Regions from separate parts of the Escherichia sp. XD33 genome, predicted to be linked through region 1. Evidence: predicted binding sites of a transcription regulator. Region 1 holds the regulator's gene; the other holds the start of a gene.

Region 1 (5,429 bases):
AGCCTGCCAAATCCGTTACTGAAGATGGAAAAAGTCAGCGCGGGCTATGGCGATCGCATTATTCTCGACTCGATTAAACTGAACCTGGTCCCCGGCTCGCGCATTGGTCTGCTAGGCCGCAACGGCGCAGGTAAATCGACATTAATCAAACTGTTAGCCGGTGAACTTGCGCCAGTCAGCGGTGAAATTGGTCTGGCGAAAGGGATCAAGCTCGGCTACTTCGCCCAGCATCAACTTGAATACTTGCGCGCCGACGAATCGCCTATTCAACATCTGGCACGTTTAGCGCCGCAGGAGCTGGAGCAAAAACTGCGTGACTACCTCGGCGGCTTTGGTTTCCAGGGCGATAAAGTAACCGAAGAAACGCGCCGCTTCTCCGGTGGGGAAAAAGCCCGCCTGGTACTGGCATTAATCGTCTGGCAGCGTCCGAATCTGCTGCTGCTCGACGAACCGACTAACCACCTTGACCTCGACATGCGTCAGGCACTCACCGAAGCATTAATCGAGTTCGAAGGCGCGCTGGTTGTCGTTTCGCACGACCGTCATTTGCTGCGTTCCACCACTGACGATCTCTACCTGGTTCACGATCGTAAAGTCGAACCGTTCGACGGCGATCTGGAAGATTATCAACAGTGGTTGAGCGACGTACAAAAGCAGGAAAACCAGGCCGACGAAGCGCCAAAAGAGAACGCGAACAGCGCCCAGGCACGTAAAGATCAGAAGCGTCGGGAAGCGGAGTTGCGTGCGCAAACCCAGCCACTGCGTAAAGAGATTGCCCGTCTGGAAAAAGAGATGGAGAAGCTGAACGCGCAACTGGCGCAGGCAGAAGAGAAACTCGGCGACAGCGAACTGTATGACCAGAGCCGTAAAGCGGAGTTGACCGCCTGCCTGCAACAGCAAGCCAGCGCCAAATCCGGCCTGGAAGAGTGCGAAATGGCATGGCTGGAAGCCCAGGAGCAGCTTGAGCAGATGTTGCTGGAAGGCCAAAGCAACTGATGGCGCAGATAACGACGACCGATGCCAATGAATTCAGCAGCAGTGCTGAATTCACCCCTATGCGCGGCTTTAGCAATTGTCATCTGCAAACCATGCTGCCGCGTCTGTTTCGTCGCAAGGTGAAATTCACCCCGTACTGGCAGCGGCTGGAGTTGCCCGACGGCGATTTTGTCGATCTCGCGTGGAGTGAAGCCCCAGCACAGGCGCGGCATAAACCGCGTTTAGTGGTATTTCACGGGCTGGAAGGCAGTCTCAATAGCCCTTACGCCCACGGTCTGGTTGAGGCGGCGCAAAAGCGCGGCTGGCTGGGCGTGGTGATGCATTTTCGCGGATGCAGCGGTGAACCAAACCGTATGCACCGCATTTACCATTCGGGCGAAACCGAAGACGCCAGTTGGTTTTTACGCTGGCTGCAACGCGAATTTGGTCATGCGCCAACGGCTGCCGTCGGCTATTCGCTCGGCGGTAATATGCTGGCCTGTTTGCTGGCAAAGGAAGGCAATGATCTCCCGGTTGATGCGGCGGTGATTGTCTCTGCGCCGTTTATGCTGGAAGCCTGTAGCTATCATATGGAAAAGGGCTTTTCCCGCGTTTATCAGCGTTACTTGCTGAACCTGTTAAAAGCCAATGCCGCGCGCAAGCTGGCAGCCTACCCCGGAACACTGCCGATTAATCTCGCGCAGTTAAAATCGGTACGTCGCATCCGTGAATTTGACGATCTCATCACCGCCAGAATTCACGGCTACGCTGACGCTATCGACTATTATCGTCAGTGTAGCGCCATGCCGATGCTGAACCGGATCGCCAAACCGACGCTGATTATTCACGCCAAAGACGATCCGTTTATGGATCATCAGGTGATCCCGAAACCGGAAAGTCTCCCCCCGCAGGTGGAGTATCAACTGACTGAACATGGCGGTCATGTTGGCTTTATTGGCGGTACATTACTTCATCCGCAAATGTGGCTGGAGTCACGCATTCCTGACTGGTTAACAACGTATCTGGAGGCGAAATCATGTTGATTCCGTGGCAAGACCTCTCCCCCGAAACGCTGGAAAATTTAATTGAAAGCTTTGTGTTACGTGAAGGCACCGATTATGGTGAACATGAGCGTACACTTGAACAGAAAGTCGCCGACGTCAAACGCCAGCTACAGTGCGGAGAAGCGGTGCTGGTATGGTCGGAGCTGCACGAAACGGTCAATATTATGCCGCGCAGTCAGTTTCGCGAATAACCTGCAACCGTCGGCGGACGAGATAATAATGATAGCTAAGTCATGGAGTTACTATGTCTGCCAAACATCCGGTCATTGCGGTAACAGGATCCAGCGGCGCGGGGACCACCACCACCAGCCTCGCGTTTCGTAAAATATTCGCGCAGTTAAATCTGCATGCAGCTGAGGTGGAAGGCGACAGTTTTCACCGTTACACCCGCCCGGAAATGGACATGGCGATCCGCAAAGCGCGCGACGCCGGGCGGCATATCAGCTACTTCGGCCCCGAGGCTAACGACTTCGGCCTGCTGGAACAAACCTTCATTGAATACGGTCAGAGCGGCAAAGGGAAATCTCGCAAATATCTGCATACCTACGACGAAGCCGTACCGTGGAATCAGGTACCGGGGACATTCACCCCCTGGCAACCTTTACCGGAACCCACTGATGTACTGTTTTATGAAGGTTTACACGGCGGCGTAGTCACGCCACAGCATAACGTTGCGCAGCATGTGGACTTACTGGTCGGCGTGGTGCCTATCGTTAACCTTGAGTGGATTCAAAAACTGATCCGCGACACCAGCGAGCGCGGGCACTCACGAGAAGCAGTGATGGACTCAGTAGTGCGTTCAATGGAAGACTATATCAACTACATCACACCGCAGTTTTCCCGCACCCATCTTAACTTCCAGCGCGTTCCCACCGTCGACACTTCAAACCCGTTCGCGGCAAAAGGTATCCCGTCGCTCGATGAAAGCTTTGTGGTGATCCATTTTCGTAATCTGGAAGGGATCGATTTCCCCTGGCTGCTGGCGATGTTGCAAGGCTCATTCATTTCCCACATCAATACGTTAGTGGTACCGGGCGGCAAAATGGGTCTGGCAATGGAATTAATTATGCTGCCGCTGGTGCAACGATTGATGGAAGGAAAGAAAATCGAGTAACTCTGCTATTACGCCGGATAAAATACTATCCGGCTTCACAACGGGATAGTTAAATCACGCGCCAACCACTTCATACGAGTGAGTAATATTCACCGCTTTTTCCAGCATCAACGCCACTGAACAATATTTCTCGGCAGAGAGATCAACCGCACGCGCAACCGCTGCGTCTTTCAGGTCGCGACCGGTGACGATAAAATGCAGATTAATGTGCGTAAACAGGCGTGGTGCCTCTTCGCGGCGTTCAGAGGTCAATTTTACTTCACAATCGACCACATCCTGACGCCCTTTTTGCAGGATCGAAACCACATCGATGGCACTGCAACCACCCGCCGCCATCAACACCATTTCCATCGGACTTGGTGCTTTATCGCCTGAGTTGCCGTCCATTAAAATCTGGTGACCAGAGGCAGATTCGCCCAGAAAAGTTAACCCTTCGACCCACTTCACTCGCGCTTGCATTTTTGCTACTCCACTGCGTCAATTTTCCTGACAGAGTACGCGTACTAACCAAATCGCGCAACGGAAGGCGACCTGGGTCATGCTGAAGCGAGACACCAGGAGACACAAAGCGAAAGCTATGCTAAAACAGTCAGGATGCTACAGTAATACATTGATGTACTGCATGTATGCAAAGGACGTCACATTACCGTGCAGTACAGTTGATAGCCCCTTCCCAGGTAGCGGGAAGCATATTTCGGCAATCCAGAGACAGCGGCGTTATCTGGCTCTGGAGAAAGCTTATAACAGAGGATAACCGCGCATGGTGCTTGGCAAACCGCAAACAGACCCGACTCTCGAATGGTTCTTGTCTCATTGCCACATTCATAAGTACCCATCCAAGAGCACGCTTATTCACCAGGGTGAAAAAGCGGAAACGCTGTACTACATCGTTAAAGGCTCTGTGGCAGTGCTGATCAAAGACGAAGAGGGTAAAGAAATGATCCTCTCCTATCTGAATCAGGGTGATTTTATTGGCGAACTGGGCCTGTTTGAAGAGGGCCAGGAACGTAGCGCATGGGTACGTGCGAAAACCGCCTGTGAAGTGGCTGAAATTTCGTACAAAAAATTTCGCCAATTGATTCAGGTAAACCCGGACATTCTGATGCGTTTGTCTGCACAGATGGCGCGTCGTCTGCAAGTCACTTCAGAGAAAGTGGGCAACCTGGCGTTCCTCGACGTGACGGGCCGCATTGCACAGACTCTGCTGAATCTGGCAAAACAACCAGACGCTATGACTCACCCGGACGGTATGCAAATCAAAATTACCCGTCAGGAAATTGGTCAGATTGTCGGCTGTTCTCGTGAAACCGTGGGACGCATTCTGAAGATGCTGGAAGATCAGAACCTGATCTCCGCACACGGTAAAACCATCGTCGTTTACGGCACTCGTTAATCCCGTCGGAGTGGCGCGTTACCTGGTAGCGCGCCATTTTGTTTCCCCCGATGTGGCGCAGACTGATTTATCACCCCGATATCAACTATGCACTTCGACAAACGCTGGTGCTATGTTTGCCCGTGGCCGTTGGGTTAATGCTTGGCGAATTACGATTCGGTCTGCTCTTCTCCCTCGTTCCTGCCTGTTGCAATATTGCGGGCCTTGATACGCCTCATAAACGTTTTTTCAAACGCTTAATCATTGGTGCGTCGCTGTTTGCCACCTGTAGCTTGCTGACACAGCTACTACTGGCAAAAGATGTTCCCCTGCCCTTTTTGCTGACCGGATTAACGCTGGTACTTGGCGTCACTGCTGAGCTGGGGCCATTGCACGCAAAATTGCTTCCTGCATCGCTGCTCGCCGCCATTTTTACCCTCAGTTTGGCGGGATACATGCCGGTCTGGGAACCGTTGCTCATCTATGCGTTGGGCACTCTCTGGTACGGATTGTTTAACTGGTTTTGGTTCTGGATCTGGCGCGAACAACCGCTGCGCGAGTCACTAAGTCTGCTGTACCGTGAACTGGCAGATTATTGTGAAGCCAAATACAGCCTGCTTACCCAGCACACCGACCCTGAAAAAGCGCTGCCGCCGCTGCTGGTGCGCCAGCAAAAAGCGGTCGATCTAATTACCCAGTGCTATCAGCAAATGCATATGCTTTCCGCGCAAAATAATACTGACTACAAGCGGATGCTGCGTATTTTCCAGGAGGCGCTGGATTTACAGGAACATATTTCGGTCAGTTTGCATCAGCCGGAAGAGGTGCAAAAGCTGGTCGAGCGTAGCCATGCGGAAGAAGTTATCCGCTGGAATGCGCAAACCGTCGCCGCTCGCCTGCGCGT
Region 2 (5,429 bases), on a different contig from region 1:
ATAGCGCGGTTGTGCATGGAAGTTGTCTTTATAAGGCGCGATATCGGCGTCATCCAGGCGCAGCGTCAGGTTGCCGCCGTTGCGTTCGTCCCAGCCTTTCAGCCAGGCGTCGGTGGTGGTTTTGATCATTCCCTGGACAAACCAGGACTGAGTAATGTTTTGCATGTTCTGTGTTCCTGTAAATTCGGTGTTGTCGGATGCACGACCCGTAGGCCGGATAAGGCGCTCGCGCCGCATCCGGCAGTGTTTACCCGCGGCGACTCAAAATTTCTTTCTCATAAGCCCGCACGCTCTCCAGCCATTCGCTACCTGCTGGCGTATCGTGACGTTGGCAATACATTTCCCAGACCGCCTGCCACGGCAACGATTTCTGCTCTTCCAGCAGTGCCAGACGCGCAGTGTAATCGCCCGCCGCTTCCAGCTTGCGCAGCTCAGCGGTAGGTTCCAGCAACGCACGCAGCAGGGCTTTTTTCATATTGCGTGTACCAATGACCCACGCGGCAATGCGGTTGATAGAGGCATCGAAGAAGTCAAGGCCGATATGCACCCGGTCAAACAGATCGTGACGCACAATCTCACTGGCAATTGCCTGGGTTTCATCATCCAGCAGCACTACGTGATCGCTGTCCCAGCGAACCGGACGGCTGACGTGCAGCAGCAACTGCGGCACATACAGCATGGCGGCGGAAATCTTGTCGGAAATCACTTCAGTCGGGTGGAAGTGCCCGGCGTCCAGGCACAGCGCAGTCTGGCGGCTGGTGGCATACCCCATGTAAAACTCATTGGAGCCAACCGTGTAGCTCTCTGCGCCAATGCCAAACAATTTGCTCTCAACGGCGTCGATATGGTGCGCAGGGTTTAGCTTCTCGCTGATCACCTCATCCAGTGCTGCCAGCAGACGCTGACGCGGGGCGAGACGGTCAACGGTGATATCTTTCATACCATCCGGGATCCAGATGTTCATCACCGATGGTGTGCCGAGTTGCTCGCCAAAATAGGCCGAAACGCGACGGCTGGCTTTGCAGTGATCAATCCAGAACTGGCGAATGCTGTCGTCGGCATGGGAAAGCGTAAAGCCATCGGCGCTTAGCGGATGCGAAAAGCAGGAGGGGTTAAAATCCAGACCGAGCTGATTGGCTTTCGCCCATTCAACCCAGTTTTTGAAGTGCTCTGGTTTGATCTGGTCGCGCGAGACTGGCGTATCTGATTCCAGATAGATGGCATGTAAATTAAGTCGTTTCGGCCCCGGAATCAGCCGCATAGCCTGTTCCAGATCGGCACGTAGCTCACTGGCATTACGCGCTTTGCCCGGATAATTGCCTGTGGCCTGAATCCCCCCGGTCAGCGAACCTTCCGGGTTTTCAAAACCGGAAACATCATCGCCCTGCCAGCAGTGCATTGAAACGGGTAAACGATCAAGTTGGCGCAGCGCCTCCTCGACATCAATCCCCACCGCCGCGAAACGCTGTTTCGCTAGCTCCCAGGCCTGTTCCAGTTGAGTGGTCATGCGCAAAGCTCCTTTGTCTGTCGTGTAGAGTGAATCTGCGCCACATAGTGGGCAATTTCACTGTCAGGATTAGGGGTAAAGGTGGTCAGATTCGCGGTGGTGCTGACGACCTGACGGAAATCATCCACATTGTTGAGTTCATCCAGCGTCATTAACTGGATGCCGATATTGCCGAGCGTCGAGGCTTCAACAGGCCCGGCGATCACCCGAATACCGCAGGCATCGGCGCATAGCTGGTTGAGCAGCGTGTTCTGGCAGCCTCCGCCGACAATATGCAGTTGCGAGAAATCTTCACCGCGCAGCTGCGCCAGCTCATGCAACACATCGGCATACAGCAGCGCCAGACTGTCGAAAATGCAGCGCGCCAGTTCAGCATCACTTTCCGGGATCGGTTGCGCCGTTTCCCGACACGCAGCCTGAATTTCGCTGCACATCGTCTCAGGATTAATAAAGCGATCGTCATTGGGATTGATAATGAAGCGGCAAGCCGGAAGTGCCTGTGTCGCGGAGATAAGCGCCGGAAGATCGTTGATTTGCTGCTCCTGAAGCACTCGCTGAAGCAGCCATAAGCCCATAATATTTTTCAGCACCCGATAGCGACCTTCCGCCCCGCCTTCATTGGTGATGTTGGCTGCCAGTGCCGTGTCATTGGTAAATGGCGTCTGGCTTTCGAAGCCCATCAATGACCAGGTGCCAGAAGAGAGATAAGCAGCACGTGAGCCGTTTAACGGCGAGGCGATAACCGCGCTGGCGGTATCATGGCTGGCAACGGCGACCACTGGAATCTCATTACCCTGCGGGCAAATCCAGTGACCTATGACATTACCCGGATGCGTCGGGCGACCAAACCAGGCTTTGTTGGCCCCGCTCCACGCCAGTAGCGACTCGTCCCAGTCGTCGCTATTGATATTGACCAGTTGCGTGGTCGTGGCGTTGGTATATTCCCAGTTCATCTTGCCGGTCAGGCGATAACTGAAGTAATCCGGCATCAGCAGAGCGTGAGCAATGTGTGGAATAAGTTCAGGTTGTTGCTCCGTCAGCGCACGCAACTGATAAAGCGTATTGAAGGGCAGAAACTGGATGCCGCTACGTTGATAAATATCGCGTTTGCCGAGTTGTTGTTGTGCCTGCGCCATTAGGCCATTGGTGCGGCTATCGCGATAAGCAACGGGCAGGCCCACACGCTGACCCTGTTGGTCGAGCAGCACAAAGTCCACGCCCCAGGTATCAATCCCAATGCTATCGATACGAATCCCTTCCTCGCACACCTTGTTTAATCCAAGGCGAATGGCACTTTCAAGGCTATCCACATCCCAGGTGACATAGCCGTTCTGACTATGCAGCCCATTGTTAAAACGATGGATTTCGCGCAGCGTCAGGCTGCGGCATTCACGCTCGTAACGCGCCAGCATCACGCGCCCACTGGATGCGCCGAGATCGACGGCGACACAATTGCGAAAGGTCATAATGTGATCCTGCTGAATTTCATTACGACCAGTCTAAAAAGCGCCTGAATTCGCGACCTTCTCGTTACTGACAGGAAAATGGGCCATTGGCAACCAGGGAAAGATGAACGTGATGATGTTCACAATTTGCTGAATTGTGGTGATGTGATGCTCACCGCATTTCCTGAAAATTCACGCTGTATCTTGAAAAATCGACGTTTTTTACGTGGTTTTCCGTCGAAAATTTAAGGTAAGAACCTGACCTCGTGATTACTATTTCGCCGTGTTGACGACATCAGGAGGCCAGTATGACCGTATTACATAGTGTGGATTTTTTTCCGTCTGGTAACGCGTCCGTGGCGATAGAACCCCGGCTCCCGCAGGCGGATTTTCCTGAACATCATCATGATTTTCATGAAATTGTGATTGTCGAACATGGCACGGGTATTCATGTGTTTAATGGGCAGCCCTATACCATCACCGGTGGCACGGTCTGTTTCGTACGCGATCATGATCGGCATCTGTATGAACATACCGATAATCTGTGTCTGACCAATGTGCTGTATCGCTCGCCGGATCGATTTCAGTTTCTCGCCGGGCTGAATCAGTTGCTGCCACAAGAGCTGGATGGGCAGTATCCGTCTCACTGGCGCGTTAACCACAGCGTATTGCAGCAGGTGCGACAGCTGGTTGCACAGATGGAACAGCAGGAAGGGGAAAATGATTTACCCTCGACCGCCAGTCGCGAGATCTTGTTTATGCAATTACTGCTCTTGCTGCGTAAAAGCAGTTTGCAGGAGAACCTGGAAAACAGCGCATCACGTCTCAACTTGCTTCTGGCCTGGCTGGAGGACCATTTTGCCGATGAGGTGAATTGGGATGCCGTGGCGGATCAATTTTCTCTTTCACTGCGTACGCTACATCGGCAGCTTAAGCAGCAAACGGGACTGACGCCTCAGCGATACCTGAACCGCCTGCGACTGATGAAAGCCCGACATCTGCTACGCCACAGCGAGGCCAGCGTTACTGACATCGCCTATCGCTGTGGATTCAGCGACAGTAACCACTTTTCGACGCTTTTTCGCCGAGAGTTTAACTGGTCACCGCGTGATATTCGCCAGGGACGGGATGGCTTTCTGCAATAACGCGAATCTTCTCAACGTATTTGTACGCCATATTGCGAATAATCAACTTCGTTCTCTGGCCGAGGTAGCCACGGTGGCGCATCAGTTAAAACTTCTCAAAGATGATTTTTTTGCCAGCGACCAGCAGGCAGTCGCTGTGGCTGACCGTTATCCGCAAGATGTCTTTGCTGAACATACACATGATTTTTGTGAGCTGGTGATTGTCTGGCGCGGTAATGGCCTGCATGTACTCAACGATCGCCCTTATCGCATTACCCGTGGCGATCTCTTTTACATTCATGCTGACGATAAACACTCCTACGCTTCCGTTAACGATCTGGTTTTGCAGAATATTATTTATTGCCCGGAGCGTCTGAAGCTGAATCTTGACTGGCAGGGGGCGATTCCGGGATTTAACGCCAGCGCAGGGCAACCACACTGGCGCTTAGGTAGCATGGGGATGGCGCAGGCGCGGCAGGTTATCGGTCAGCTTGAGCATGAAAGTAGTCAGCATGTGCCGTTTGCTAACGAAATGGCTGAGTTGCTGTTCGGGCAGTTGGTGATGTTGCTGAATCGCCATCGTTACACCAGTGATTCGTTGCCGCCAACATCCAGCGAAACGTTGCTGGATAAGCTGATTACCCGGCTGGCGGCTAGCCTGAAAAGTCCCTTTGCGCTGGATAAATTTTGTGATGAGGCATCGTGCAGTGAGCGCGTTTTGCGTCAGCAATTTCGCCAGCAGACTGGAATGACCATCAATCAATATCTGCGACAGGTCAGAGTGTGTCATGCGCAATATCTTCTCCAGCATAGCCGCCTGTTAATCAGTGATATTTCGACCGAATGTGGCTTTGAAGATAGTAACTATTTTTCGGTGGTGTTTACCCGGGAAACCGGGATGACGCCCAGCCAGTGGCGTCATCTCAATTCGCAGAAAGATTAATTCGCCATGCCGATGCCGACGATGTTAGCGGCGACAATAATCACCACACAACCGAGGCTCAACACCGTTACCGGACGGCGTCCTGCATTGTTCCACTCTTTCAGCACCAGCCCGACGATACCGCCGCACAATACATAGAAACTCATATGCAGCATCCAACTGATGTAGTCATACTGCGCCGGAATGCGGGCGTGGCCCCAGGCATAGAAAAAGAATTGCAGATACCACATCAACCCGCCCAGTGTCGAGAGTAACACATTGTGAATGATCAGCGATTTTGCCAGCGAGAAGTCGGCTTTTAGCGACAAATCTTTCACTTTTGCCAGACGAATAAAACAGAAACCGAGGTTAATGATCGCGCCGCCGCCCATGATGACAACATAGCTTGGCAGAGCGACATACAGTGGATC

The links. Region 1 encodes CRP, which controls carbon source genes, mostly activating them, when cyclic AMP is high. Its sites were predicted from a motif close to ATGTGANNNNNNTCACAT; they were not measured.
Region 2: rhaB (rhamnulokinase) is a predicted target of CRP. The motif match lies at 3,116-3,133, and genes of this name have one in related genera.

Annotation. Positions count from the first base shown of each region.
Region 1 covers NZ_JAENDM010000006.1:134,169-139,597, reverse strand. Annotated here, with positions in the region: gene K0778_RS06135 (ABC transporter ATP-binding protein) at 1-996, shown strand, start outside; gene K0778_RS06130 (hydrolase) at 996-2,018, shown strand; gene K0778_RS06125 (YheU family protein) at 2,012-2,230, shown strand; gene K0778_RS06120 (phosphoribulokinase) at 2,284-3,153, shown strand; gene K0778_RS06115 (OsmC family protein) at 3,208-3,612, opposite strand; gene crp (cAMP-activated global transcriptional regulator CRP) at 3,914-4,546, shown strand; gene K0778_RS06105 (YccS/YhfK family putative transporter) at 4,597-5,429, shown strand, end outside.
Region 2 covers NZ_JAENDM010000010.1:50,462-55,890, forward strand. Annotated here, with positions in the region: gene rhaD (rhamnulose-1-phosphate aldolase) at 1-165, opposite strand, end outside; gene rhaA (L-rhamnose isomerase) at 248-1,507, opposite strand; gene rhaB (rhamnulokinase) at 1,504-2,973, opposite strand; gene rhaS (HTH-type transcriptional activator RhaS) at 3,261-4,097, shown strand; gene rhaR (HTH-type transcriptional activator RhaR) at 4,171-5,019, shown strand; gene rhaT (L-rhamnose/proton symporter RhaT) at 5,016-5,429, opposite strand, start outside.